Regions from separate parts of the Streptomyces sp. NPDC005955 genome, predicted to be linked through region 3. Evidence: riboswitches for the same ligand, from Rfam matches in the RefSeq annotation. Region 3 holds a riboswitch; each other region holds the start of a gene.

Region 1 (9,359 bases), on a different contig from region 3:
CCTCGGTACGTCGATCACGTGCGCGTCACCGTTCGCGTCACCATTCGATGCCCCGCTGACCCTTCTGACCCGCGTCCATCGGGTGCTTCACCTTCGACATGTCCGTCACCAGGTCCGCGAACTCCACCAGTGCGGGCGGGGCGTTGCGTCCGGTGATCACCACGTGCTGGTTGCCGGGCCGGTCCCGCAGCACCGACACCACCTCGGCCACGTCGATCCAGCCCCAGTGCAGCGGGTACGCGAACTCATCCAGCACGTACAGCCGGTAGGTCTCGGCCGCGAGGTCGCGCTTGATCTGCTCCCAGCCCTCCCGGGCCTTCTCCGCGTTGACCTGGTTGGAGTCGACGCCCTCCGCCTCGGCGACGGGCGCCCGCTGGATCCAGGACCAGCCCTCGCCCATCTTGTGCCAGTCGACGGTGCCGCCCTCGCCGCTGGCGCCCAGCACCCGGAGCGCGTTCTCCTCGCCGACCTTCCACTTCGCCGACTTGACGAACTGGAACACCCCGATCGGCCAGCCCTGGTTCCAGGCGCGCAGCGCCATCCCGAACGCCGCCGTCGACTTGCCCTTGCCGATGCCCGTGTGCACCATCACCAGCGGCCGGTTGCGGCGCTGACGCGTGGTGAGTCCGTCCTTCGGGACGACGGACGGCTGTCCCTGTGGCATTACGCGACCCTTCCCCGGGCGCCCGCGGCACCCCGTACGTCCTTGACCAGCCCCGCGAGCGCATCGGCCCGCAGCTCCTCCAACGTCACCGGGGTGCCGCCGAGGTCGGCGGCCAACCGTCCGGCGAGCCCCAGCCGCACCGGACCCGACTCGCAGTCCACGACCACCGAGGCGACCTGGTCGGCCGCCAGCAGTCCCGCCGCGCGCGAGGCCCGGCGCACCGGCTCCACGCCCCCGGTCGCCCGGCCGTCCGTGACGACCACCAGCAGCGCCCGGCGCGCCGGGTCCCGCAGCCGCTCCACCCGCAGCACCTCACGGGCCCGCAGCAGCCCCGCCGCCAACGGGGTGCGACCACCGGTCGCCAAGGAGGCGAGCCGGGTCGCCGCGGTGTCCACCGACGAGGTCGGCGGCAGTGCGAGGGCGGCGTCCGCGCCCCGGAAGGTCACCAACCCCACCTTGTCCCGCCGCTGGTAGGCGTCGAGCAGCAGCGACAGCACCGCACCCTTGACGGCGCTCATCCGCCGCCGGGCCGCCATCGAACCGGACGCGTCCACCGCGAACAGCACGAGGTTGCCCTCCCGCCCCTCCCGGGTCGCCTGGCGCAGGTCGTCGCGGCGCACCAGCAGGCCCGGACCCGACCGGCCGCGCGCCCGCTGGTGCGGGGCGGCGGCCCGGACGGTCGCCGAGAGGTGCAGCTTGGTCAGGGCGCCCCGGGGGCGACGGTCACCCGTGGTCCTGCCGTGTTCGGTGCGGGCCCGGGAACGCCGCCCGGCGGCGCCCTCGCCGAGGCCGGGCACGGTCAGCGTGCGGGTGCGGAAGGCTTCCGAGGCCGCCGCCGCGGGCTGCTCGGGGGCCACGCCCACCGGCTGTCCGGCGGGGGCGTCCGGTGCCTCGGTGGGCCGGGGAGCGTCGCCGGGGTCCGTCCCCGTGGAGTCGGGCGCCGCCGCGTCGTCCGGGGCGTCCCGGGGCGGGGGCGGCGTCCCGGGGCCGCCCCCGGGCCCGCCGTCGTCGGGCCCTTCGGGGCCGTCCGGGTCGGGGTCCGGCGCGTCCTCGTCCGGGGCGCCGTCGGGGCCGGCGGGGGGCTCGGGCTCCGGTTCGGGCTCGTCCGGTCCGAACCCGTCCAGCACCTCGTCGAGCTTGTCCTCGTCCAGACCGGGCGCGTCGAAGGGGTTGCGGCGCCTGCGGTGCGGGAGCGCGAGCAGCGCCGCCTGCCGGACGTCCTCGGCGCGCACGTCCCGGCGGCCCGCCCAGGCGGCCAGCGCCGTCGCGGTGCGCGCCATCACGATGTCCGCGCGCATCCCGTCGACCTCGAAGGCCGCGCAGGCCGCCGCGATCCGCAACAGCGCGCCGTCCCCGAGCCGCACCTCGGGCAGCAGGGCGCGGGCCGCGACGATCCGCTCGCGCAGCGCGGACTCGTCCCCCGCCCAGCGCTCGGCGAAGGCCCCGGGAGCGTCGTCGTAGGCGAGCCGCCGCTTGACGACCGCCACCCGCTGCTCCGGTTCCCGGGACGCGGTCACCTCCACGGTCAGACCGAACCGGTCCAACAACTGGGGGCGCAGCTCGCCCTCTTCCGGGTTCATCGTCCCGACCAGCAGGAACCGTGCGGCATGCCGTACCGAGACGCCTTCGCGCTCGACGTACGAGGCGCCCATCGCGGCGGCGTCCAGCAGCAGGTCCACCAGGTGGTCGTGGAGGAGGTTGACCTCGTCCACGTAGAGGATGCCGCGGTGGGCGTCGGCCAGCAGACCCGGCTCGAACGCCTTCACCCCGTCGGCGAGGGCCCGTTCGATGTCCAGGGCGCCCACCAGCCGGTCCTCGGACGCGCCGACCGGCAGTTCCACCATGCGGGCGGGCCGGTCGGTGGCGGGGCCCGGCTCGTGGGGGCCGTCCGGGCAGCCCGGGTCGGGGGCGTGCGGCGCGCACGAGAAGCGGCAGCCGGTGACCGTCGCCACCTCGGGCAGCAGCGCGGCCAGGGCGCGCACCGCGGTGCTCTTGGCGGTGCCCTTCTCGCCGCGCACCAGGACGCCGCCGACCGCGGGTGACACCGCGTTCAGCAGCAGTGCGAGCCGGAGGTCGTCCTGGCCGACGATGGCGGTGAATGGATACGGGGTGGTCACCCGTGGCCCTCCCTGTCGATGGGGTCGATGGGGTCGATGGGGTTCCCGCGGGGCGCGGACGGGGCGCCGGGTGCGCGGGCGTCGGCCCGCGTGCCCGCGTCGGTGTCCGTCGCCCCGCGGGCTCGGTGTGCTCCGGCGCCGGGCGCCCCGCGTCCACGGGCCGCCGCGGCCGGTCCGCCGGCCGGGCGCCTCACGGGGCGCCCGGCGGAACGAACGGCAGGCCGGGCGGCGGGCCCGAGACGATGAGGTCGCGCAGCGCGTCGGTGTCCGTGTGGTGCTCGATCAGATCGGCGAGGCGGTCGAGTTGCTCCTCGCGCAGCGCGGCGAACGAGGTGTCCGCCGCGGGCACGAACCGGCGGCCGGCGCGCGCGGCGACCTCCCGCAGGAAGGCCCGCCGGAAGCCGTCCGACTCCAGCGAACCGTGCCAGTGGGTGCCCCACACGGAGCCCACCCGGCAGCCGTCGAGGAAGGGTTCCCCGCCCCGTACGTCGGCGACGCCGTGGTGGATCTCGTAACCGTCGACCCGCTCGCCGAGCGCCGTGCCCGACGGCCGGGCGAGGGTCTTCTCGCGGGCGAACCGCACCCGCACCGGCAGCAGTCCCAGCCCGTCCACGGTGCCGGTGCGGGACTCGACCTCGTCCTCGATGCGCTCGCCCAACACCTGGAACCCGCCGCAGATCCCGAGCACGGGCCGGCCCTCGGCGGCCCGCCGCAGCAGCACCTCGGCGAGCCCCCGCTCCCGTAGCCAGCGCAGTGCGGCCACGGTCCCCCGGGTGCCGGGGACGACCACGAGGTCGGCGTCCGCGGCCTCCTCGGGCCGGTCGACGAAGCGCACCACGACGCCCGGTTCGGCGGCGAGCGCGTCCACGTCGGTGAAGTTGGACATCAACGGCACCGCGCACACCGCGATCCGCAGCACCTCCGCGCCGACCGGGGCAGCGGCCGAGGACTCGCGGACGGTGCCCCGCAGCGACACCCGTAGCCCGTCCTCCTCGTCGATGCCCAGCCCGTGCTGGAACGGCAGCACCCCGTAGGTGGGGCGGCCGGTGAGGCTGCGGAGCATGTCGAGCCCCGGCTCCAGTAGCGAGACGTCGCCGCGGAACTTGTTCACCAGGTAGCCGGCGACGAGTTGCTGGTCCTCGGGGGCCAGCAGGGCGGTGGTGCCGAAGAACGAGGCGAACACCCCGCCGCGGTCGATGTCGCCGACGACGAGCACCGGCAGCCCCGCCGCCCGGGCGATCCCCATGTTGACGATGTCCGTGCGCCGCAGATTGATCTCGGCGGGGCTGCCCGCGCCCTCGCAGACCACCACGTCATGGGTGGCCCGCAGTTCCTCCAGGCACTCCACGACGGTGCCCAGCAGCGCCTCGCGGCCCCCCGGCACCGGTTCGCCCTCGGTCGGGCCGCCGCGCGCGCCGAAGAAGCCGCGGGCGCTCATCTCGCCGACCGGGCGCCCCTTCAGCACGACCTGACTGGTGCGGTCGCCGCCCGGCTTCAGCAGCACCGGGTTCATCAACGCACTGGGCTCCACCCCGGCGGCCTGGGCCTGCATGGCCTGGGCCCGGCCGATCTCGGCGCCGTCCCGGGTGACGAAGGAGTTGAGGGACATGTTCTGCCCCTTGAACGGCGCGACCTTCACGCCCTGGCGCGCCAGCCACCGGCAGATCCCGGCGGTCACCACGCTCTTGCCCGCGTCGGACGTCGTCCCCGCGACCAGCAGTCCGCCCCGCATCATCCCCGCCCCCGTCCGGTGCCCGTACCGGTGCGCCGGAGGCGGCGGGCCGTGAGCAGCCCGCGCCCCGCCGCGCACACGGCCAACGTCAGCCAGCCCACCCGTCGGGACAGCCGTACCGCCCGTTCGACGTCCTCGACCGCGACGGCCCGTCCGGCGCCGTTCAGCACCGGTCGGTGTTCGACCCGTCCGCCGTAGGACAGGGTGCCCCCGAGCCGGACGCCGAGGGCGCCGGCGAACGCGCTTTCGGCGACGCCCGCGTTGGGGCTCGGATGGCGTCCCGCGTCGGCGCGCCAGGCCCGCGCCGCGGCCGCGGGCGCACCGCCGGCCAGGACCGCGAGGGCGCCGGTGAGCCGGGCCCCCGGCCAGCCCATGACGTCGTCGAGCCGGGCCGAGGCCCAGCCGAAGCGGCGGTGGCGCGGCGACTTGTGGCCGACCATGGCGTCCAGGGTGTTGACGGCCCGGAAGGCGATCAGTCCGGGCACCCCGCCGACGGCCCCCCACACCAGCGCGCCGACCACGGCGTCGGAGGTGTTCTCGGCGACCGACTCGACCACCGCTCGGGCGATCCCGTCGGCGTCCAGGGACTGCGGGTCGCGCCCGCACAGGTGCGGCAGCCGTGCGCGGGCCGCCGTCACCTCGCCCGCGGTGAGCGCGGCGCCGATCGCCCGGGCCTCCCGGCCCAGGCTGGTCCCGCCGAGCACCGTCCAGGTGGCGGCGGCGGTCAGCGCGACGGACGCGGCGGGGGAGCGGTCGGCCGCGCGGGCGGCCAGCGCGGCCGCTGCCGTCACGCCCCCGGCGCACAGCGCGGTGTGCAGTGCGCCCCAGCCGCGGTGGTCGCGCCACAGCACGTGTTCGACGGCGCCCGCGGCCCGACCGAAGGCAGCGACCGGGTGGCCCCGTCGGGGGTCACCGAACAACAGGTCGCCGATCAGTCCGGCGGTGGCGCCGTACGCGAAGGTTCGCCCGGCCCGCATCGGCTCAGTCCGCCGTGCCCCGGAGGACCTTCGAACGGTGGAGGGGTCCCGCGCCGTGGCGCACGGGACCGGGAGACGGGCGCCCCGGCATCGTGGTGGTCCTCACTCAGGGTCCGCGCCCTGGGTCGACGGATACGTCGGCGAGAGTCTCCTGGCTCCCGGATCGGCGCTTCCCCCGGTCTTCCAGCCGCTGGGGCCGTGACGTCCGGTGTGGGGGAGCGCTCCCCGGTGACAGTGGCGGGACCGCGCCGGATTCGCACCGGCTTCCTCTGCTGCCGCCGTAATGGCTCGGGAAGTCCACCACGCCCCGAGAACACCCGTCAACCGCGCGCTGACCTGCGGCGGGGCAGTGTGTGAAGACCCACATGCGAACGGTCCGGCCGGTCACCGCGCAGGGAGCGGTGACCGGCCGGACCGTTCGTGACCCGTGCGGGTCCGGTGGAGCAGGGGGTGATCAGGCGACGATCAGGTAGATGCCGTACGTGACGGCGGCCACGCACAGGGCGAAGCAGGCGTAGGCGCCGGTGGCGGCCATTGCTGCCGATCCGCCCTTGGGACCGCCCTCCGCGGCGAGCGCCGCCTCCCGCTTGGAGAGTCCGACGATGCCGAGGGTGAACAGGCCCACGAGGGCCACCGTGACCACGAGGCTGACGCCGAACACGGAGGCGAGTGCTGCCCAGTCGATTTTCATGGAGGTTCCTTACACCTTGGCGGTCCGCGGCGCGGACTCCGTCGAGGGGTCCTGCTTCGCCGGGAGGGTGGCCGTGAGGTCGCCCAGGGCGGTGGCGTCGGCGACCGGACCGGCCGGCGGCGGGGTCACCGCGGCGATGGCGGTGGTGACGACGCCCGCGGGCTCGTCGACGTCGTTGACGTTGGTGTGGTCGACGACCTCCCGGCGGGAGATGAACCAGATGGCGGCCGACCCGGCGACGAGCAGCGCGCCCGTGACGGCGATGCCCCAGGGGCCCTGCTTGGTGAGCAGTTCCGCGAGCGCACCGACCACACCGGCGGCCGGCAGGGTCAGACCCCAGGCGACGAACATCCGGGTGGCGGTCGACCAGCGGACGACCCCGCCCTTGCGGCCGAGGCCCGCACCCATCACGGCACCGGAGCAGGACTGCGTGGTGGAGAGGGAGAAGCCCAGGTGCGAGGAGGCCAGGATGACCGTCGCGGCACTGGTCTGGGCGGCGAAGCCCTGCGGGGGCTGGAGGTCGGTCAGACCGCGGCCCATCGTGCGGATGATGCGCCAGCCGCCGAGGTAGGTGCCGAGCGCGATGGCGATGCCGGCGGAGGCGATGACCCAGACCGGCGGGTTCGACCCGGGAGCCAGGGCGCCACCGGTGACCAGCGCCAGGGTGATGATGCCCATGGTCTTCTGCGCGTCGTTGGTGCCGTGCGCGAGGGAGACGAGTCCGGCCGAGGAGATCTGCCCGATGCGGTAGCCCTTGGAGGTCGACTTGTCGTCGGCCTTCTTGCCGATCTTGTAGGTCAGGCGGGTCGCGAGCATCGCGGCCACACCGGCCACCAGCGGAGCGGCGACGGCGGGGATCAGGACCTTGGTGACGACGGTCGAGCCGTTCACCGAGTCCCAACCGGCCGACATGACGGCGGCACCGATGAGGCCACCGAACAGGGCGTGCGAAGAGCTGGACGGCAGGCCCAGGAGCCACGTGAACAGGTTCCAGAGGATGGCGCCGACGAGCGCCGCGAAGATCACCTCTGGCTGTATGCCGTCTTCGTTGATCATGCCGCCCGAGATCGTCTTGGCGACCTCGACCGAAAGGAAGGCTCCGACCAGATTGAGCACGGCGGACATGGCCACCGCCGTCTTGGGCTTCATTGCGCCAGTCGAGATGGTCGTCGCCATCGCGTTGGCCGTGTCGTGGAAACCGTTCGTGAAATCGAACACGAGAGCGGTGACGATCACGATTCCGAGGAGGAGCGTGATGTTTTCCATTTACCCAGGCTTCTGTTGGACGACAGTGGCGGTTGGAACGTAGGCAACCTGAGTGAACGGAAGATGAACTGGGGCGGGCATCGCGGTGTCTCAATCTGGAGCAAGGCTATTCCGCATGGGGGGGCCGGGTGATCGGGCGGTGCCGCGAGGCCGGAACGGTGGGCTCCGGGGCTTCCGGCGCAAGCGGTTGCCGCACTCTGCCGGGGGGTCGGTTCACCACCTCATCCGACTGTACGACCCTCGCCCCACCCGACGACCCGGCGATCCGCTTTGTCCTGAATAAGTAAGAAACATCACCCACCGTCCCGTCCGACGGTCACACCGGTCCCGTACCCCCCGCCGCGGCGCGTCCCCGCTGGCCGCGGGCCCCGCCCACCCCGACACTGGGAGACGTGCGTACAGCCCGAGTGACGGCCGCGGCCGTCACCGCCACCACAGCGACCACCGCCCTGCTGGCCCTGGCCGCGGGCCGCTTCGCCAGCAACGCCGCCCTCAGGCCCCGTCCCGGCCACCCGCTCCCCACCGACCCCCGGCTCACCGTCCACACGGTCACGGCCGACCGGGTCACCCTCACCCGGGACCTCTCCAGCCTGCGCCCCGGCACCTACGGCCTCACCGGCCACGGCGTCCACGCGGTGGTGGGCCCGGTCCTCCCGGACGCCCCCCACACCGCCGACACGGTCGTCCGCCGCCTGGAACGCGTCACCCACGGCACCCTGGACCCGGGCGCCGAGGTCCGGCTCACCCCTCAGGTCCACATCGGTGACCCCCGCACCGCCCTCGGCCTGGACCACGAGGACGTCGAGGTCCTCGGCGAGACGGGCCCGCTGCCCGCCTGGCTGGTGCCCTCCGCCCGCGACACCTGGGTCATCGCGGTGCACGGCCTGGGCACCACGCGGGAACACCCGATGGTCGTCATGGACTTCCTGCACCGCCGCCGCTTCCCGGTGCTGTGCCCCGCCTACCGGGGAGACCGCGGCGCGCCCCGCTCCCCGGACGGCCTCAGCCACCTGGGCGAGACCGAATGGCGCGACCTGGACGCCGCGATGCGCCACGCCGTCCGCCACGGGGCGCAGCGCCTCGTCCTGCACGGCTGGTCCACCGGCGCCACCATGGCGCTGCGCGCCGCCACCCACTCCGCGCTCCGCGACCGCGTCGCCGGACTGGTCCTCGACTCGCCCGTGCTCGACTGGGAGGCCACCGTCCGCGCCCTCGCCACCGCGCGGCACGTGCCGGACGCCCTGCTGCCGCTGGCCGTCCGCGCCGCCCAGGGTCGCACCGGACTGCGTCCGCACCGGGTACGGGAACGGGCCGACATCCGCGACCTCCGGGTGCCCGCACTGGTGGTGCACGGCCCGGACGACGCGGTCGCGCCCTGGGCGCTGTCCCGGGCCTTCGCCCGCAGCCGCCCCGAACTGGTCACCCTGCACGCCGTCCCCGGCGCCCCGCACGGCGCCATGTGGAACGCGGACCCCACGGGGTACGAGGAGGCGCTGCGCCGTTTCCTCACCCCGCTGGGCTGACCCCGCTCCCCGTCCGCCGGGCCGACCCCCGCTCCCCGTCGTCCTCCGCCCGGGCGACCGGGCCCCATACCCCCCTGTGGTAGACGCCTCGTCCGCACCAGCCCCCTCAGCCCCACCCGTCCCACCTCCCGGGCGGCTCCGCTTCGGCTCTCTCGAACAGGACACGGACCACCGCACAGGGGTTCACCCGCTCCTCGCGGGGCATTCCGTTTGGGTTTTCGGACCGTCAACCGGAAGACTGCCCCTGTGACGTCCCGTACCCCGCGCGACTCCAGGCTCCGACTCGTCCGTCCGCGTTCCCTGACCGCCGCCACCCCGGCGGTCGGGGAAAGGCGTTCCCGCCGCCCCGCACCGAGGCCGCCCGAGGGCACCCCGGCGCCCTGGGAGTT
Region 2 (9,359 bases), on a different contig from region 3:
GTGGAGCCGTTCGAGGCGGGGGCCGGACAGGGGCAGCCAGCTCGGGCGGGGGCCGGACAGCAGCAGTCCGAGGACCACGGTGCCCCAGGCCCACAGCAGCGCGGACCAGCCGAACGCCTGGCTGAGGAAGTACATCCAGAAGGCACCGGTGTCGGCCATGAACGGCATCACGGTGAGCGTGGACGAGGTTTCGGCCTCGATCCGGACGTAGAGCAGCACGAAGACGGCGCCCGTGACGAGCAGGGCGAAGGAGCCGTCGAGGACCCCCGCCCGCAGGTCGCCGCGGAGGGTCACCCGGGGGCGGGGCGGCGTCGACACGCCCGACGGTCCGGGGTTCGTACCTGCGGCGGGCGGGGGCTCGGTACCGGGCGCAGCACGGTCGTTTGTGGGGTTCACGGCGGGCGGCTCCGCTTCTGTCACGTGTCAATGAGGTCGCGCACGACCGGGTGGGGCCGGTCGCACACGTAGTCGGATGCGGAGGGCGGAAAGTTCCCGGGAGCGGGTAGTGACATGGGTCACGACACACGGTGTCCACAAACGGGGGCGATCGCGCCAACTGTCCGGTCAAAGCCCTTACCCGGGACCCGTATCCCACTGGCACCATGACTCTCATGGGAGCCGGAACCGCACTCCGCCTCACGCACACGACGATCCTCGTCGCCGTGTGCGTCGTGGTGTCCGGGCTCGGCCACGCCCTGGCGTCGGGGGTCTCGCCCTCGCTCCAGGGGTACGTGATCGCGGTTCCCCCGGTGTCCCTGCTCGCCTGGCGCCTGACCCGCCGGGAACGGTCCGCGGGTGCGGTGATCGGGGCGAGCGCCGGGGCCCAGGTCATGCTGCACGCGCTGTTCGGTCTGACCCACGGGCCGGGCGGCACGGGCCACGGGGTCCACACGGCCCATCCGCGCCCCGTCACCACGGACGGCACGGGTCTGGCCGGGAGCACCGCGCTCGCCCTCTTCCGCTCCCTGCGCGGCCTGTTCGACCTCTCTTCGGTCACTTCGGGCATGGCCAGCGCGCACGTGCTCGCGGGTGCGGTGTGCGGCTGGTGGCTGTGGCGGGGGGAGCGCTCGCTCGCCCAACTCGGCCGGGCGCTGGCGTTGTTCCTCGGGGGCCTGTTGCGGTTCGCCGTGGCCGCCCTGTGCGGGGCGCAGGTCCTGCCGGCGGCGACGCCCGCCCCGGTCGAGCGTCGCGCGTCCGACCGCCTCCCGTCTCCGCTCGCCCTGTTGCGCGCGGCCCCTCGACGAGGGCCCCCTCTTTTCGCGTCCTGAGGTTTTGTCCACTTATTTCACCTTTGACGGGTTAAGTCCCGGACGCGAAGGGCGATTTGTCATGCCTTATTCACCTGGAGAAGGCGCACGATCCACCCGCAGCGGCGCTGCCGCCGCCCGGCACGCACACCGCGACGCGGAGATCACCACCTGGGCACTGGCCGCCGGCCTCGGCGACCAGCGCGCCGCCGAACTCTTCGTCCACGCCACCTATGACGACGTACGGCGGTTCGTCGCCCATCTGACCACCGATGTACCGGGTTCGGAGGACCTGGCCCAGGAAACCTTTCTGCGCGCGCTGACCAGCCTCAGCGGATTCGCTGGACGCTCCTGCGCACGCACCTGGCTGCTGGCGATCGCCCGCCGGGTCGTCGTGGACCGGCTGCGCCGGGCCTCCGCACGGCCCAGGATCGCCGACAGCGCCGACTGGCTGACCGCGGCGGAGCGCGCGCAGCCCCGCCACCTCCCCGGCTTCGAGGAATCGGTGGCCTTCATGGACGCGCTCGACTCGCTGGAACCCGGACGGCGCCAGGCGTTCGCCCTGACCCGGCTCCTCGGCCTGTCCTACGCGGAGGCCGCGGAGGCCCTCGACTGCCCCGTGGGAACCATCCGCTCCCGGGTGGCACGTGCCCGTCGGGACCTGGCCGCCAGCTGGCTGGAGCAACCCAGCGGAGCCCCCGCCCTCGTGGCGGCCTGACCGCCCTCCCGGTGCGGGCGGCGCTCGCCGCGCGCACCGGGACCGGCCCGCTCCCCCGTTCCGCCCGTGTGACCTGCGCAGCAACCGCGCCCCAGGCATGGGTTCCGGGCGCCGGGTCTGTCATGATGACGCGGAAAGGCGACGGCGGAACGAGGAAACCGGTGTGAATCCGGTGCGGTCCCGCCACTGTGATCGGCGAGCGAACCCCGAACGGCCCACTGCCCCTATGCGGGTGGGAAGGGCGGGGCGAGCGGTGACCCGAGAGCCAGGAGACTCACGCGGTCGCCTCCTCGACAGAACTGGGGCGGATCTCCCCAGAGGGGAGCGTGAGTCGGAATGCCCGAAGGGCCGCTGGCCGACGATCCGGTACCGTGCCGGGTCGTGGTGTGCCGGGACTGCTGCTGCGGCAGCGCGAAGGTGACCGGAGTCGATCACTCCGCGCAGGTGGCGCGGCTGAGCGAGGCGACCTCCGTGACGGTCGCCGCCTGCCTGGACGTCTGCGATCAGGCCAATGTGATCGTCGTCCGCCCGTCGGCCGCCGGACGCGCGGCCGGGGCGCGTCCCGTCTGGCTCGGCCTCGTCAACGACTCCGCCGCGACCGAGGACATCGTCTCCTGGGTCCGCGCCGGCGGTCCGGGGGTCGCCGCACCACCGGACGTCCTCGACCTCTACGTCTTCACCCCGCCGCGGCGGGTCCGTACCGCGCAGTCCGACGCGACGCGCTGAACCCACGAACCGACCGCGGGCGGCGCCGTGCCGTCCGTGGTGAGAGGACCGACCACACCATGGCCAGACGCTCCGTCGCCCTGCTCGCCGCAGCCGCCTTCCTGATAGCGGGTTGCGGTGGCGGTGGCACCGACGAGAAGACCGACGGCGCGGCCTCCGCGCCCGAGGGCTTCCCGGTCACCGTCACCAACTGCGGGGTGAAGACGACGTACCAGCGTCCCCCGCAGCGGGCGGTCTCCCTGAACCAGCACGCCACCGAGGTGCTGTTGGCGCTCGGACTGGAGAAGTCCATGGTGGGCACCGCCTACTTGGACGACGAGATCCTGCCCGAGTACGCGGACGCCTACCGCGGCATCAAGGTCCTCGCGGACGAGTACCCGTCCTTCGAGGCGCTGCTCGCCGCCGAACCCGACTTCGCCTACGCGGGGTTCGCGAGCACCTTCGACGAGCAGGAGGGCCGCAGCCGCGCCGCGCTGACCAAGGCGGGCGTCAACTCCTACCTCAATGTGGAGGAGTGCCCCGAGGGTCCGGTGACGATGGACCAGATCGAGACGGAACTCCGCTCGATCGGGAAGATCTTCGGGGTGAAGGACCGCGCCGAACGCGAGGTCAAGAAGGTCCGCACGACGCTGAGCGGTGTCGAGGGGAAGCTCAAGGGCGTCGACCCGGTCGAGGTGTTCGTCTACGACAGCGGCGACAAGACGGCGTTCACCGCGGGCGGTGCCGGCATCGGCAACGAGATGATCAAGGAGGCGGGCGGCCGGAACCAGTTCGACGACCTGGACAAGCAGTTCGGCGACGTCTCGTTCGAGCAGGTCGCCGAGCGGGCACCGGAAGCCGTCGTCATCTACGACTACGGGGACAAGACCGTCGCCGAGAAGAAGAAGTTCCTGCTCGCGCACCCCGCGTTGAAGGACGTCCCGGCGATCAAGAACAAGCGGTTCGCGGTGCTGCCGCTGTCCTCGACGGTGCTCGGCGTCCGGGTGCCGGCCGGGGTGTCGGACCTCGCCCGTCAGCTGCACCCGGACCGCTTCCAGTGACCGGCGCGCCCCGGACGGCCGGGGCCGGTGCGCTGCACACCACCCGACGGGACCCGGCCCCGTCGCCCGACTCGTCGGAGGTCCGGACGGGTCGGGCCAAGCCGCCGTACGCACTGGTCCTCGTGCTGCTGGCCGCCCTGGTGGCGGTGGCGGGTACGGCGGGCGTCGCCGTCGGCTCGGTCAACGTCCCCGCGGGCCAGGTCTGGAGCATCCTGCTGCACCGGGTGCACCCGGGACTGGCCGAGGCGACCTGGACCCCGGTGCGGGAGACGATCGTCATGGACGTGCGGCTGCCGCGCGTCCTGCTGTGCGCGGTGGTCGGCGCCGGACTCGCCGTCGCCGGGACCGCGCTCCAGGCCCTGGTCCGCAATCCGCTGGCCGATCCGATGCTGCTCGGGGTCTCCTCGGGCGCCTCGGTCGGCGCGGTGAGCGTCCTGGTGTTCAACCTGACGGCGTTCGGCCTGGTGACCCTGCCGCTGGCGGCGTTCTGCGGGGCGCTCGCCGCGCTGATCGCCGTGTACTTCCTCGCCCGGTCGGGCGGGCGGATGACCACCATCCGTCTGGTGCTCGCGGGCGTCGCCACCGCCGAGGTGCTGTCGGCGCTCGCCAGCTTCCTGATCGTCACCTCCAACGACCCGCACAAGACGCAGTCGGCGCTGCGCTGGATGCTCGGCGGGCTCGCCGGGACCACGTGGTCGATGCTGTGGATACCGGCCGTGGTCGTGCTCGCCGGCACGGTGGTGCTGCTCGGGGTGAGCCGTCCGTTGAACCTGCTGCTGGCCGGCGAGGAGGCGGCGACCGCGCTCGGGCTCGACGTGCACCGCTTCCGAGCGGCCATGTTCACCGTCGTCGCCCTGATGATCGGCACCATCGTCGCGGTCAGCGGTCAGATCGGCTTCGTCGGCCTCATCATGCCGCACGTCGTGCGGCTGCTGGTGGGCGCCGACCACCGCCGGGCGCTGCCCGCCGCCGCGCTGCTGGGCGCGGCGTTCCTCATCGCCGCGGACCTCGCGGCACGGACCTTGATGAGCCCCGAGGAGGTCCCGGTCGGCATCCTCACCGCACTGGTCGGCGGCCCCTTCTTCCTGTGGCTGATGCGACGGAGGACGTCATGACGGCGCCGATCGAGAAGGAGGGCGCGCAGCTGCCCGGCACGGCCGTGCCCGGCGCCCTGGAGATCGAGGACGTGACGGTCGCCGTGGGCGGCCGGGCCCTGGTCACCGGGGTGTCGCTCCGGGTGGCCCCGGGTGAGGTGCTCGGACTCGCGGGCCCCAACGGCGCGGGGAAGTCCACCCTGCTGCGCACGGTGTACCGCACGCTGCGGCCCACCTCGGGGCGGGTGCTGCTGGACGGCGAGGACGTGTGGCGCATGCCCGGCAAGCGACTGGCGAGGCAGCTGGCCGCCGTCCTCCAGGAGAGCGCGGGGGACTTCGAACTCACCGTGTACGACGTGGTGGCGATGGGGCGCACCCCGCACAAACGGGCCTTCGCCGGCGATGACGCCGACGACCGGGCCGTGATCGCCTCGGCACTGGCCCGCCTCGACGTGGACGGGCTCGCGGACGCGCCCTTCAACCGGCTCTCCGGTGGGGAGAAGCAGCGCGTCCTGATCGCCCGCGCCCTCGCCCAGCAGGCCGGCACGATGGTCTTGGACGAGCCGACCAACCACCTGGACCTGCGCCACCAGTTGGACGTGCTGCGGCTGGTGCGGCACCTCGGCGTCACCACGGTCGTCGCCCTGCACGACCTGAACCTCGCCGCCGCCTTCTGCGACCGGCTCTGCGTGCTCGCGGCCGGTCGGGTCGTCGCGCTCGGCCCGCCGGCGGAGGTCCTCACCCGGGAGTTGCTGTCCGAGGTGTACCGGGTGGAGGCCGAGGTCGACGCACATCCGGTCACGGGGGTCCCGCACATCACCCTGGTGACCGGGGACGAGGGTCCGACCCGGGCGTTCCGCCCGTGACGGGCTCCCGGCACCCGGTCGGGCACCGCCGGGCGGACGAGCGCCCGGACGCCGTGGACCCCGGCGAGCCGGACGCCCCCGTCGACCCCGGCCACCCCGGCGAGGCGACGGCCCCGCCGGCCGAGGTCGCCGCGGCCCTGCGCGACGTGGCGGAACTCGGCGGCTTCTTCTCGGTCCGGGTGGGTGGACCCGACACCGGCTGGCACTCCCTCGGGGAGGCGTACGCGCGCGGCGTGCCCGATCTGATCGCGGCGACCACGGCCCGCCACCGCAGCGAGGAACCGCGGGTCGCCGCGTCGATCACCCAGCTCGGGCAGGCGGCCCGGCTGTGGTCACCGCTCCTCGCGTGCACGGTGCTGCACGGCATCGTGCCCGATCTGTCCCGTCTGCAACGCGCCGACGAAGGGCCGGCGCTGCGGCTGCCGCGGGCCACCGGGCGGTACGCGGCCCGGGTCCCGCGACTCGTGGACGAGCTGTACGACACGGTGGTGACCCGGCGGCTGGACGTCTTGCGCGCCGGGCTCCCCGTCAAGGTGTCCCCCCGGCTCCTGGACGGGAACGCCGCCTCCGCGCTGGTCGAGGCGGGGCGGGCCGTCCTGGCCGCCCGGCCGGGCGTGCGCGGGCGGCTGGAGCCCCTGGTGGACCGGCTGCTGGGCACGGGCCGCCTCACCGGTACGGGTTCGGTCACCGGCCCGGACCTGACGTTCCGACGGCGCAGTTGTTGTCTGTACTACCGGGCCCCGGCAGGGGCGAAGTGCGGGGACTGCGGTCTGGCGGAACAGCAGCCCTGACCTCCCGGGTCGGCCGCCCGGCGACCTGACCGCTCCCGGTCACCGCCCGGCCCACCCGGTCACCGCCCGGCGCGGCCCGCGTACTCCACGGACGGCTCGGCGGTCGCGGGCCCGGTCATGTGCAGCGCCTCGACGAGGTCCCGGTAGAGCCGGTCGCTGCGCAGGAGTTCCCGATGGGTGCCGACCGCGCGGATGCCGCCCTCCTCCATCACGACGATCCGGTCGGCGCCGACGACCGTGGACAGCCGGTGGGCTATGGACAGCACGGCCGCACGGTCCGCGTGGGCACGGACGTGTTCGGTGATGGCGGCCTCCGTCAGGGCGTCGATCTGGGCGGTGGCCTCGTCCAGGAGCAGGACGTCCGGCGCGTGCAGCAGGGCCCGGGCGAGGGCGACGCGTTGGCGCTGGCCACCGGAGAGCGAGGTCGGACTCAGCTCGGTGTCGAGTCCGTCGGGCAGCGTGCGGACGTGGTCACCGAGCCGCACCTCGTCCAGGGCGCGGTACAACTCCTCCTCGGTGGCGTCCGGGTGGGCGAGCAGCATGTTGTCGCGGACCGACCCGGGGACGAGCGGGGTGTCCTGCTCCACGTAGGCGAAGCGACGGCGGATGTCGGCGACCGACAGGTCCGCGTAGTCGGTGCCGTCGAGCCGGAGCCGGCCGTGCTCGGGGTGGACGAAGCGCAGCAGCAACGAGAACAGGGTCGTCTTGCCGGCGCCGGAGGGGCCGACGATCGCGGTGTGGCCGCGGGCCGGGATGTCGAGGTCCACCCCGCGCACGGCGGGTTGCCCGCCGGGTGCGTAGCGGGCGGTGATCCCGCGGAGTTCGATCAGCGGGCGCCCGCCGTCTTCCTCCGGGCGCACGGGGACCGCCGCCGCGGCCGTGGCGCCCGGGCGGCGTGTGTCGGGCACCTGCTCCGCCTGCCGTTCGAGGGGGACGTCCTCGACCTCGCGGATGCGCGCGGCGGCGGCGATGCCCGACTGGAGCGCGGTCACGTGGCCGGAGAGTTCGGTGACCGGTCCCATGAGTCCGAAGGTGTAGAGGAGGAAGGCGATCAGGCTGGAGACCTCCAGGCTCCCGTTGGAGACCCGCCAGGCGCCGAAGCCGAGGATGCCGATCAGCGCGAGTTGGATGCCGCCGTAGGCGACGGTCCAGGCGACCGCCTCGCGCCGCACGGAGTTGACGCCGTGTGCGGCGGCCGTCCGGGCGTGGCCGACGATGCGTTCGGCGACGCGGGCCTCGGCGCGGGCCGCCTTGACGGTCCGCAGGGCGCGCAACGCCCCTTCGAGCGCCCCGCCCATGCTGCCGAGGGCTGCCTGCGCCTTCTCCTGTTCGGTGGCGATCTTCGGCATCAGCAGCAGGAAGACGGCGGCGATCAGGACGACGGCAGCGACCGTGACCGAGAGCAGCACCAGGTCGAGCACGCCCATCAGCACGAGGGTGCCGACCAGGAGCACCCCGCCGTTGATCAGGCCGACGATGCTGGAGGAGGCGGCCTCGCGCAGCAGCACGGTGTCGGAGGTGACGCGGGTGGTGAGTTCCCCGGTGGGGCGCGCGCTGAGCGGGAGCAGGGCGGCGCGGAAGTAGCGGCGCACGACGGACTCGCGGGCGTCCAGCACGATCCGTTCGGCGACGGTGCCGAGCAGGATCGTCTGCCACAGCCCCACGACCGCTCCCATGACGAGGAGGCCGAGCAGCACGGTGATCGGCCAGGCGAGTCGCATGTCGCCGCCCAGCGAGTCGAGCACCAGTTTGGTGGTCATCGGGGTGGCGAGTTCCATCGCCGAGCCCAGGAGCGCGAGGAGCAGCCCGAGGGCGAGGCGCCGGCGGTGCGGGCGGGCGAAGCTCCCCAGAATCCGTAGCCGGGCGAAGGCACTGCCCTTCGCGGCTGCCGGGACGGGCGCCGGTCCTTCCGTGGTCGGGGAGGTGGTCGAAGAGGCCACCGGTTCATTAAATCGGTCATCCATGACCCAGATAAGAGCACGGCATAGCAATATCCGGCAACTGATTACCCGCACCGATACACTGGCCCCGTGCTGAAACAGATGCCTCCGGAGGAGTCCCGCACCCGGTCACGAACCCGCCGGGCGATCCTCGACGCCGCCGTCACGGTCTTCAGCGAGGACCGCTCCGCGCCGTTGAGCCAGGTGGCCGACGCCGCCCAAGTGGCCCGCAGCACGCTCCAGCGCTACTTCGCCGACCGCGCCGCCCTGCTCGCCGCACTCTCCGCGTACGCGTCCGAGCAGATCGACGAGGCCACCCGGCAGGCGCGGACTGATGAGGGTCCTCCCCTGGACGCCCTACGCCGCCTCATCCACGAGCTGTTCGACCTCGGGGACATCGTGATGCTGGTGAGCCCCGGCTGGGAGGACGAGCAGGACGGGGACACCGAGTCGGCGACGGACGTCGCCCTACACGCGCTCCTGGCGCGCGGTCGGGCGGAGAAGGCCCTGGACGACCGACTCACCGACACATGGATCGTGCAGGTGCTGTGGGTGACCCTGTACACGGCCTGGACCTACGTCCGCGACCACGGCGCCACCAAGCACGACTCCCTGGCCGCCTGTCTGACCACGCTCACCAAGGCGGTCCGCGCCGAGTAGCCCCACCGGGCACCCCGGGCCGCCACCCGATCCCCCCTCGGACCCGCCCACCTCAGACCCGCCCCCTCGGACCCGGCACCGAACGAGGTCCGACGCCCCGCGAGACCCGGGCGTAGAAATTCTCCCAAATAAATTCTGCAAAAATACTTTGGGAAACTGTCGGGAGCGTCCTATGCTCGATGAGTGACCAGTCAAGAGCACCACCGCGTCCTGGACCCCGAGACGGACGCCGCCGCCCTCAAGGCCCTCACCCACCCCTTGCGGACGCGCCTGCTCG
Region 3 (9,359 bases):
GGAGTTCGCCTGTCTGCGGGAAGGAGCCGATGGTGGTGGTGGGCAGCAGTGGCAGGCCCAGGTGGGACCGCTGGGCGGCGGTGCGTTCGGCGTAGGGCAGGGAGCGGCGGCCGTCGGCGTCGGTGACGGCGGCGGTGCGGGCCCGGACCGCCGGGTCGTGGGTGAGGGGGGATCCGGCGCGGGAGGCCAGGTCGGCCCGGTTGGCCGCGAGTTCGGCGGTGATGGCGCCGGTGCCCTGGGCGAGCCCCTTGGCCAGGGTGACGATCTCGGTGGTCTTCTGCTGGGCGAAGGCGAGCCAGCGGGCGATCTGCGGGTCGACGTCCCGTTCGGCGGTGGCGTCCAGCGGGACGTGGAGCAGGGAGCAGGAGGCGGCCACGTCCACCCGGTCGGCGAGGCCGAGCAGGGTGCCGAGGGTGGCGAGGGACTTCTCGTAGTCGTTGATCCAGATGTTGCGGCCGTTGACGACCCCCGCGACCAGGCGCTTGGCCCGCAGGCCACCGACGGCGGCGAGGTCGTCGAGGTTTCCGGCGGCGCGCTCCGTGAAGTCGAGGGCGAGGCCCTCGACGGGGGCCTTGGCGAGGACGGGCAGGGCGTCGCCGAGGCGGTCGAAGTACGAGGCGACCAGCAGCTTGGGCCGTGCGGTGAGTCCGCCGAGGTCACGGTAGGCGCGGGCGGCGGCGTTCAGGTCGGCCGGGGTGCGGTCCTGGACCAGGGCGGGTTCGTCGAGTTGGACCCACTCGGCGCCGGCGGCACGCAGGTCGGCGAGGACCTCGGCGTACACGGGCAGCAGCCGGTCGAGCAGGGTCAGCGGTTCGAAGTCGGGGGCGACGCCGGGGGCGGGCTTGGCCAGCAGCAGATAGGTGACGGGGCCGACGAGGACCGGGCGGGCGGTGAGCCCGAGGGCGAGGGCCTCCTCCAGTTCCAAGACCTGCTTGGTCGAGTCGGCCCGGAAGACGGTGTCGGGGCCGAGTTCGGGGACCAGGTAGTGGTAGTTGGTGTCGAACCACTTGGTCATCTCCAGCGGTGCGACGTCCTGGGTGCCGCGCGCCATGGCGAAGTAGCCGTCGAGCGGGTCCGCCGTAAGGGCACCGCGGTGCCGTGCGGGGACGGCGCCGACCATGACGCTGGTGTCCAGCACGTGGTCGTAGTACGAGAAGTCACCGGTCGGCACTTCGTGGACGCCGGCGTCGGCCAGTCGTCGCCAGTTCGTCCGACGGAGTTCGGCGGCGGTCCGGCGGAGGGCGTCGGCGGTGACGCGGCCCTTCCAGTAACCCTCCACGGCCTTCTTCAGTTCCCGGTGCTGGCCCTGGCGGGGGTAGCCGTACACGGTGGCTCGTGCTGCCGCGGCTGCGGGCTGGGCTGTCACGGAACTCTCCTTCGCGAGATGTGTCCTGAGGATCCCGGGGACGGGACGAGGACGCGAAGGGTCGACAGACCTGACGGGTCCGGTGGTGCGCGCGGGGCGCAGCGGTCCGTCTGGTGTGCACTCCTCGGACGGGTGTCCGAGGTTCCTCCGACCCGCCCACGAGGTCACCGGGATGCCGTGCGCGATCGGTCGGGCACGGGCAGCGGGCAGGTCTTCGGACTCGCGGGCACGTCCGTCGGGACGGACACCTACTGGCCGTCGCTTCCCAGATCCGTTGGCCGGATCCAGTGCGTATGACGGCGGTCGTTCCCACTCACCGCTGCGGGGCAGTCCCGGATTCCCACCGGGTTCCCTCTTGCGACGCGTCTGTCTGGCGGACAGGGCGAACCAGCTGCGTCGATCAGCTTAGAGGGACCTTCCGGGTTCGGACAGTGCCGCCCACATTCCGGATGGTGAGGTGAGACGTCCGCCGGCCCGCGGACTCGGGGAATATCCACCCGTCCGACCCGGTTGGGGCGGGTGTCACATCGTCCAAGGAGGTCATGGTGAGCACGGCGTACTACGAGTTCGGCACGGCGGCGGAGCGCTGGGACCGGGCCCGCATGTTCTTCGACTCCAAGGAGTACCTGACGGCCGCGCGCATCCTGGTCGGTCTGGTCGAGGAGGAGCCGGAGCAGGTCGCCCCGCGTCTGTTGCTCGCCCGTGCCTACTACCACTCCGCCCAGCTGGGTCGGGCGGAGGAGCAGCTCCGCGCGGTCCTGGAGCGGGACCCCGTCGAGGGGTACGCGCGGCTGATGCTGGGCCGGACGCTGGAGCGTCAGGGGCGCGACGCCGAGGCGGCACCGCAGCTGCGGATGGCGGCTGCGTTCGCCGGTGAGTTCTCGCCGACCGACGGCGTCTGAATCCGGACGCACCCGTCGCCCGGGCGGGTCGCGACGCGACGCGTGCCGGTCGTGGTGCGGCGGCGGGGACAGTACCTGGTGCGGCGCGCGGTCAGAGTTGCGCGCGCCGCACCGGCGCGGTGAGCGACAGCGCCACCGCGGCCGTGCAGACGGCCCCGCAGCCGAGGAAGAACGCACCGATGCCCCACCGTGCGGTGACGACACCCGCCAGGGGGTAGAGGGCGGGCGCGAGTCCGAGGGTGCCCAAGGTGGTGACGGAGGTGATCCGCCCGAGGTACCGCGGTTCGGTGGCCCGTTGCACCAGCGCGTGCGCGAGGGTTCCCGCGGTACCGGACGCCGCACCCACCAGGCCGCACCACAGCAGCGCGGTCGACGTGGTCTGCGTCCGGCCCAACGCCGCCACGGCCACCCCGCTGAGCAGGAGCGCCACGGCCATGACGGCGGGCGCGCGGGGAACCCGGGACACGGTGGCCAACGTCAGCCCCGTCGCCGCCCCGCCGATGCTGAACGCCGCGAGGAGGCCGCCCAGTTCGGCGGGCCCCCAGCCCCGGTCCTGGGTGAACAGGACGAGGCCGGCGGCGAGCGGGCCGCTGAAGCACATGTCACCGAGGGCGAGGACGGTGACCAGGCGCGCCAACCTCCGGTCACCGCGCAGCAGTTGCCACCCCTCACGGAGGTCGTCCCGGAAGGTCGTGGCCGGACGGTCCCGGCCTGAACGTCCCGCCGGCCCGCCGGCCGGGGGCGGCGCCAGTGGTGCGATGCGCACGAGGACGATCAGCACCAGCGACACGACGAACAGCACCCCCGCCACCGCGAACCCGGCCGCCGCGCCGCCCGCGCCCACCACGGCCGCCGCGATCAGCGGGCCCACCGCGTTCGCCAGTCGCACGGCGAGCCCCCGCAGGGCCTGCACCCGCGCCAGTTGGGCGACCGGGGCGATGCGCGGGGGCAGCGCGCCGACCGCGGGCATGAACACGGCGTCGACGATGCCGAAGGCCAGGGCGAGCAGGCACAGGGACCACAGTCCGGGCCCGGCGATCCAGGTCACCCCGGCGACCGCGGCGACCGTCGCGGTGCGGACGGCGTCGCTGGCGATGAGGACGCGGCGGGGTCCGAACCGGTCGGCCAGCACGCCGCCGCCCAGCATCAGGACGGCTCGGGGCGCGGCGCCCACCGCCAGGACCAGGCCCACCTGGGCGGCGCCCGCGACCCGTGAGGCCGCCCAGGTGAGGACGAAGTAGTAGGCGACGTCGCCGGTCACCGATGCGGTGTACGCACCGAGCCAGCGCAGCACGTTGGCGTCGCGGTAGACGGGTCGCCCGTCCCGTTCCGCTTCGGCCGGGGTTCCTGGTTCCGGTCGTGCGCGGACGTGACCGGATCCGTCGCTCACCCGGCTCCTTCCGTTCCCGTCGCCCCGCCCCTCGCTCCGCCCGTCGATTCGTCCGTCGAGCTGGCACCGCGCGCGGTCGTCGTACGGGGCCCTCCGGAGGTGGCGTAGATCTGTACGTGGGCGGCGACCGGCCCCGCGGCTCCCGCCCCGTCGGCTTCGGTGCGGCGGGCGTCGCCCCGGGCCCCGTACCGTGCGATCACCTCCGCCAGTTCGTGCTGCATCCGACGGGCCTCGTCCGGCGTCAGCCACAGCTGGTGGTCGGTGAAGGCCACCGCCCCGAACCAGGGATCGGGCAGCGCGGGCACCGTCTCGGTGGCCACCCGGCGCAGGGTCTCGCTCTGGGCGAGGGCGACGGCCTGGACGTAGGCGCGTTGGCCCGTTCCGTCGGCACCGGTGCGGGCGGGGTCGTGTTCGGTCGTGGTGTGCCGCGGTCGCCACCACCGCTCCCGCTTGCTGCCCCGCTCCCGGTCCTCCTCGATGAGTCCGCCGGCCGCGAGCCTGCGCAGGTGGTAGCTGGCCGCACCCGAGTCCAGGTCGAAGTGGCGGGCGAGCTGTCGTCCGGTGGCGGGCCCGTGCCACCGCAGACGGGTGAGCAGGGCGACGCGAACGGGATGGGCGAGGACGCGCAGGGCCCGGGGGTCGAGGGACAGGTCCAGCACGGATCGATCGGGGTCGGGTGCCGCCGTGTCGTTCATGAAGGACACGATAGGTGCGAAGAACTCTTCGCGAAAGACTGTTCGCGAAGAGTTCTTCGCATCCGAGGGGCCGTTCCGGAGGGGCTGACCGTGATGCCGGTCGACCCCACCCGCCCCGGGCTCGGCCGCACCCCGGAGGACGACGAGCGCCTGACCGGCCGGGACGCGCCGCACCCGCTCCCGACGGCGGAGGCGGACGCGCCGCACCGGCGCCAGAGCGCGTACGAGGCGTCCGAGCGGGAGGGCCCCGCACCGTCACCGGAGCGGACCCGGAGACGCCGCCGTTGCTTTCCGAGGACCGGCACGACAGCCGGCCCTCGGACTGCACCACCCACCGACCGAGGGCCTGTTGCACCGTCGCGCGGAGCGGTTGGTGGCCGACGAGTTCGGGGCGTCAGGCGTCGTCGGGGCGGGGGGCGGGACCCCGACCCGGCTGGTACTCGTCGGCGAGCAGCGCCCCCATGGCGTCGCAGAGGTGCCCCACGAAGTCCTCGAACTGGCGCAGTTGCTCGGGCGGGTACTGCGCCATGGCCTCCGTCATCCGCTCCGTGTAGGCCGTGAAGAACCGTTCGGCGCGCGGGCGGATGCGGGGGCTCGACCGCAGGGTGACGACCCTGCGGTCGGAGTGCTCCCGGGTACGGACGACGCACCCGGCCGCTTCGAGCCGGTTGAGCAGGATGGTCGTCGCCCCGGACGACAGCGACACCCGTTCGCTCAGCCGGGCGGGCGACAGGGGGGTGCCCTTGTCCTCGGCGTAGAGGATCTCCGCGAGTGCCGCGGCGTCGGTGGAGTGGAGCCCCAGCCAGGACGCGAACCGCCGGGTGAACTCCGTGTAGTTCGCCCCGAAGGCCCGCAACCCCTCCATGAGGCGGTCGCGCTGCTCCTCAAGGTCCACGGACTCCGGCCTCTCGATGGACATGCGTCGTTTCCGATCCGTTCCGATGACCCCGACAGCACGGTGCGCGCCGTCAGCGCGGCCAACCGCTCGATTGACAACCTACCCCGGCGAAACTACCTTTGCCACAAAGTTAGTTAGCTTTACCGCAAAGGTAACTCCAAGTGGGGGAAGAATGACCGAACGTACGGAGTCGGCGGGTGGCGGGGTGCCGTCCGTGGGCGCGGAGCCGCCCTCCCGGCGGCAGTGGCTCGGGCTGATCGCCGTGTCCCTGGGCGTGGCCCTGATCGTCGTGGACATCACGATCGTCAATGTGATCCTGGCCCCGATCATCGACGACCTCCAGGTCACCTCGATCGAGGCCCAGTGGGTGCAGGAGTCGTACGCGATCGTCTTCGCCGCGCTGCTGTTGGTCACCGGTCGGCTGACCGATCTGCACGGCGCGCGGCGGGTGTTCCTCGTGGGTCTCGCCGTCTTCGGCCTGACCAGTGTGGCCGCAGCGCTCGCCCCCAACGGCGGACTGCTGATCCTCGCCCGTTTCCTCCAGGGCATCGGCGGGGCCATGATGCTCCCCTCGTCGTTGACGCTGGTGAACGCGACCTTCACCGGTCGGGCGCGCGGCCAGGCGTTCGCCGTCTGGGGCTCGACCATCGGCGCGGCGGCGGCCGTGGGGCCGGTCCTGGGCGGCTGGCTCGCGGATCTGTCCTGGCGCTGGGCCTTCGGCATCAACGTGCCGCTGGTGGCCCTGGTCGCCCTCGGCGTCCTGCGCTACTTCGCCGCCTCACCGCGCACCCGTGGGCGGGTCGACGTACCGAGCGGCGTGCTGTCCGCGGTCGCGCTGGGGCTCCTGGCGTTCGCCCTCATCGAGGGCCGTACCCACGGCTGGCTGCTCACCACGGAGCCCCTCGTCGTCGGCGGGGCCTCCTGGAGCGGGGGGCCGTCCCCCGTCTTCGTCGCGTTCGTCGTGTCCGTGCTGACCGGCCTGGCGTTCTGGCGGCGCCAACGGGCCCTGTGGCAGCGCGACAGCGAACCGCTGATGGACGTGCGACTGTTCGCCATCCCGTCGTTCCGCAACGGGAACGCCGTCACCCTGATCGTGGGTCTCGGCGAGTTCGGCATCATCGCGGTGCTTCCCCTGTGGTTGCAGTTCACCCTCGACTACACCGCGTTCCAGGCGGGCCTGTCCCTGGTGGCGATCGCGGTGGGCAGCTTCTTCGCGAGCGGGGCCAGCTTCTCGATGTCCGCGTCCGCCCTCACCCTGGTGCGGATCGGGCTGGCGTTGGAGGCGGTGGGGATGGCGGTGCTGGGGCTGGTCGCCTCCGTCGACGCACCCTGGTGGCCCGTCGCCTTCGCCCTCTTCGTGTACGGGATCGGGGTCGGTTTCGCCACCGCCCAGGTGACCAACATCGTGCTGGTGGACGTCCCCGCGCACAGCGCCGGGCAGGGGTCGGGCATCCAGAGCGCGGCGCGCGAACTGGGCGCCGCGCTGGGCATCGCGGTGCTCACCACGCTGTTCTTCAGCACCCTCACGTCCGGGCTGCGCGATCGGCTCACCGACGCGGGGACGCCGACGGCGGAGGCGGACCGGCTCAGCGGTGCCGTCACGGACAGCGCGGGGTCAGCGATCCCCGCACTCGCGGACGACCCCCGGACCGTCGGCGCCGCGCGGGCCGCACGCGAGGCGATGACCTCCGGGGTGGAGATCGCCAGCTACCTCTGTGCCGGGCTGCTCGTCCTGGCCCTCGCGGCCACGGCGTTCGTCGCCCCGAAGCGGGAGCGGGCCGGGGCGGCCGGCCCGGCCGCGACGGAACCGACCGACGCGGAGCCGGCCCGGGCCGAACGGGGCGGGCACTGACCGGGGCGACGGACCGGGAGGAGAGGCCGGGGCGGTAGGGGGCGCCACGGGGCCCGCGCGTTCACGCGCGGGCTCCGTCCGCGGCGTCAGCGGAGGTTGTCGCCCCACCCTCCCTGGATCATGGTCTGGAAGGCCCACTGACCGTCCCGCTTGACCAGGACGTCGGCGTACCGCAACTGCTGGGTGGCACCGCCCGCCGTCATCGTCGAGTCGGTGAAGACGACGGCCATCGCGGGACTCAGGAAGACCGGGGTGCGAACGGACTCGAAGGTGATGTCATCGGACCCCTCTCCCATCACGTGCGTCATGGTGTCGATGAACTGCTTGCGGTCCCACTGGGCCGAGGCGCCCTCGCCCGCGGAGTCGTCGCTGACGAGGTTCAGGGGGAAGACGGCGAGGTCCGCCATCCGCTCGACGTCCCGTCGCGCCGCGGCCGCATCGTACTCCGCGAACCAGGCCTGGACACCGGCGTGGTCGGCGGCGGTCGGGGTGTATCCGGCGTCGGGAAGCTGGGTCACGCGCATTCCTCCAGGGAGTTGATCACAAGTGCTGACCTGATCAAAGTAGACCCGCCGACATTCATTAGTCAAACTTGATTACTTGAATGTGGCGCAGCTCACCGCCTTGCGTCGGGAGCAGGTGGGCGGCGCCACCGCCGCCGGTGGTGGGGGCCGGCGCGTGAAACGATGGCGGCATGGCACCACAGTCCAGCCCGGAGGAACGCGGCCGCTACGGGCGGCGCCACCCGCGGCCCGGCCTCACCACGGCCTCCGTGGTGGCGGCCGAACACCTGTAGCCGCTCCTGGGGCAGCACCACCGACTACCGCTGTTTCTCCGGCTACGGCCCGGACCGCGGTCCGGGCCGACCGTCCTGGTCGTCCTACGCCGTGCCGGCCGCCCTGCTCGGCAAGCGGTTGAGCATGACGGTGACCGCCCGGCGCACCGGTCACCCCGCGGGGACGGCCACCTCCGCGGCGGTCACCGTGGCCAAGGGCAGCGCGCCCAAGGCCACCAGGTCGCCCACGATCTCCGGCACGGCCGAGGTGGGCAGGAAGCTGACGGCCCGGCCGGGGACGTGGACGCCCGCGGCGACCTCCTTCGGTTACCGGTGGTACGCGAACGGCCGGGCGATCTCCGGCGCGACGAAGTCCACGCTCACCTGAAGGACCGAACCGGGTGTCGTCGTGCCCCGTCACCGCACGTGCGGTGACGGGGCACGCGTCCGTCTCCGGCCGGCGGCCCCCCTACGCCTGCCGCCGCGGCCCCGCCGTCTCGGCGCCCGTCGTCCTCGCCCGCTTCTCGAAGACCAACTGGCTCCAGTGCACGCCGTCCCGACCGAGACGGTCCTCGCCGCCACCCCGGTGGAGCAGGAAGAGCCCGTGTGCGGCGGCGAGTTCGACCGTCTCCGCCGCCGGCACGTCGAACATCCGCCGGTCGTGCGGCGGCTCCCCGTGCCGCAAGGTGATCACCAGGCGTCCGCCCTCGGTGAGCAGTTCGCCCAGCCGGGCCATGGCCGGCGGCCGTTCGTCGCGGTCCAGATGCATCCACACGGCCGAGAGGAGCAGCAGCCCGAAGGGGCCCTGCACGGAGGCCAGTTCCGGCAGTGCGTCCGCCAGCCAGACGATCTCCTCCGGATGCAGACGCACCGCGGTCTCCCGCATCGCCGGCACCGGTTCGACCGCCGTGACCGCGAAGCCCAGCCGGGCCAGTGCGGCGGCGTCCCGTCCGCTGCCCGCTCCGATGTCGGCGACCGCGGCGGGCGGCACGGGCAGGAACGGCACCACGTCCTCGTACAGGGCCGGGAAGCTCAGGCCCTCGTACCGTGCGGCCAGTTCCGCCGCGTGCTGCTCGTAGTACCGCTGCGCACCGGACCGTGGCTGCGCCCGCGGTGCGTCCGGCTCAGCGAAGTCCCTGAAGTCCATGCCGGAACCCTACGGCCCGCCCCGGACGGGGTCAGTCGTGCGCGGTTGCGGCGGCCGTGGCAGGGGCCGGCGGAAAAGACCTGGAAGACCACGGCCGGGAGGGGTAGCCTGCCGCCGATGACTACTCCTTCCCTCCGCAGATTGGGGGCCCCGTCCGCGCAAGGTGAGTGCTGATGCTCACCGAGACCGCCGACCGGGTTGCCCGCTTGTCCCTGTGGCTGCGCGTGCGCGAGTTCGCCGTGCCACCGTCCATGATCGAAATCGCGACCGTCCGTCGTTCCGTCGGGGACTGGGCGGGGGCGTGCGCCGCCGCTGGCGTCGACGTCGATCTCGA

Evidence for each region. Region 3 has a riboswitch for cobalamin ahead of metE (5-methyltetrahydropteroyltriglutamate--homocysteine S-methyltransferase). Riboswitches for the same ligand answer to the same signal wherever they lie in the genome.
Region 1: it holds a riboswitch for cobalamin, as region 3 does, so the genes downstream of both, ACFYOU_RS11440 (cobalamin biosynthesis protein) here and metE (5-methyltetrahydropteroyltriglutamate--homocysteine S-methyltransferase) in region 3, are expected to answer to the same signal.
Region 2: it holds a riboswitch for cobalamin, as region 3 does, so the genes downstream of both, ACFYOU_RS14195 ((2Fe-2S) ferredoxin domain-containing protein) here and metE (5-methyltetrahydropteroyltriglutamate--homocysteine S-methyltransferase) in region 3, are expected to answer to the same signal.

The regions. Positions count from the first base shown of each region.
Region 1 covers NZ_JBIAIF010000003.1:668,666-678,024, forward strand. The annotation lists gene ACFYOU_RS11420 (cobyrinate a,c-diamide synthase) at 1-18, opposite strand, end outside; gene cobO (cob(I)yrinic acid a,c-diamide adenosyltransferase) at 38-664, opposite strand; gene ACFYOU_RS11430 (putative cobaltochelatase) at 664-2,781, opposite strand; gene ACFYOU_RS11435 (cobyric acid synthase) at 2,972-4,516, opposite strand; gene ACFYOU_RS11440 (cobalamin biosynthesis protein) at 4,513-5,490, opposite strand; cobalamin riboswitch at 5,635-5,761, opposite strand; gene ACFYOU_RS11445 (hypothetical protein) at 5,945-6,181, opposite strand; gene ACFYOU_RS11450 (anion permease) at 6,191-7,447, opposite strand; gene ACFYOU_RS11455 (alpha/beta fold hydrolase) at 7,840-8,970, shown strand; gene ACFYOU_RS11460 (hypothetical protein) at 9,217-9,359, shown strand, end outside.
Region 2 covers NZ_JBIAIF010000004.1:564,040-573,398, forward strand. The annotation lists gene ACFYOU_RS14180 (ferric reductase-like transmembrane domain-containing protein) at 1-420, opposite strand, end outside; gene ACFYOU_RS14185 (hypothetical protein) at 603-1,268, shown strand; gene ACFYOU_RS14190 (sigma-70 family RNA polymerase sigma factor) at 1,330-1,965, shown strand; cobalamin riboswitch at 2,114-2,241, shown strand; gene ACFYOU_RS14195 ((2Fe-2S) ferredoxin domain-containing protein) at 2,302-2,691, shown strand; gene ACFYOU_RS14200 (ABC transporter substrate-binding protein) at 2,751-3,731, shown strand; gene ACFYOU_RS14205 (FecCD family ABC transporter permease) at 3,764-4,846, shown strand; gene ACFYOU_RS14210 (ATP-binding cassette domain-containing protein) at 4,843-5,691, shown strand; gene ACFYOU_RS14215 ((2Fe-2S)-binding protein) at 5,745-6,482, shown strand; gene ACFYOU_RS14220 (ATP-binding cassette domain-containing protein) at 6,542-8,422, opposite strand; gene ACFYOU_RS14225 (TetR family transcriptional regulator) at 8,513-9,082, shown strand; gene ACFYOU_RS14230 (helix-turn-helix domain-containing protein) at 9,266-9,359, shown strand, end outside.
Region 3 covers NZ_JBIAIF010000009.1:64,282-73,640, reverse strand. The annotation lists gene metE (5-methyltetrahydropteroyltriglutamate--homocysteine S-methyltransferase) at 1-1,366, opposite strand, end outside; cobalamin riboswitch at 1,554-1,773, opposite strand; gene ACFYOU_RS21880 (tetratricopeptide repeat protein) at 1,909-2,268, shown strand; gene ACFYOU_RS21875 (MFS transporter) at 2,360-3,658, opposite strand; gene ACFYOU_RS21870 (helix-turn-helix domain-containing protein) at 3,655-4,353, opposite strand; gene ACFYOU_RS21865 (MarR family transcriptional regulator) at 4,748-5,272, opposite strand; gene ACFYOU_RS21860 (DHA2 family efflux MFS transporter permease subunit) at 5,424-7,103, shown strand; gene ACFYOU_RS21855 (DUF4440 domain-containing protein) at 7,190-7,621, opposite strand; gene ACFYOU_RS21850 (hypothetical protein) at 7,991-8,266, shown strand; gene ACFYOU_RS21845 (methyltransferase domain-containing protein) at 8,348-9,025, opposite strand; gene ACFYOU_RS21840 (hypothetical protein) at 9,199-9,359, shown strand, end outside.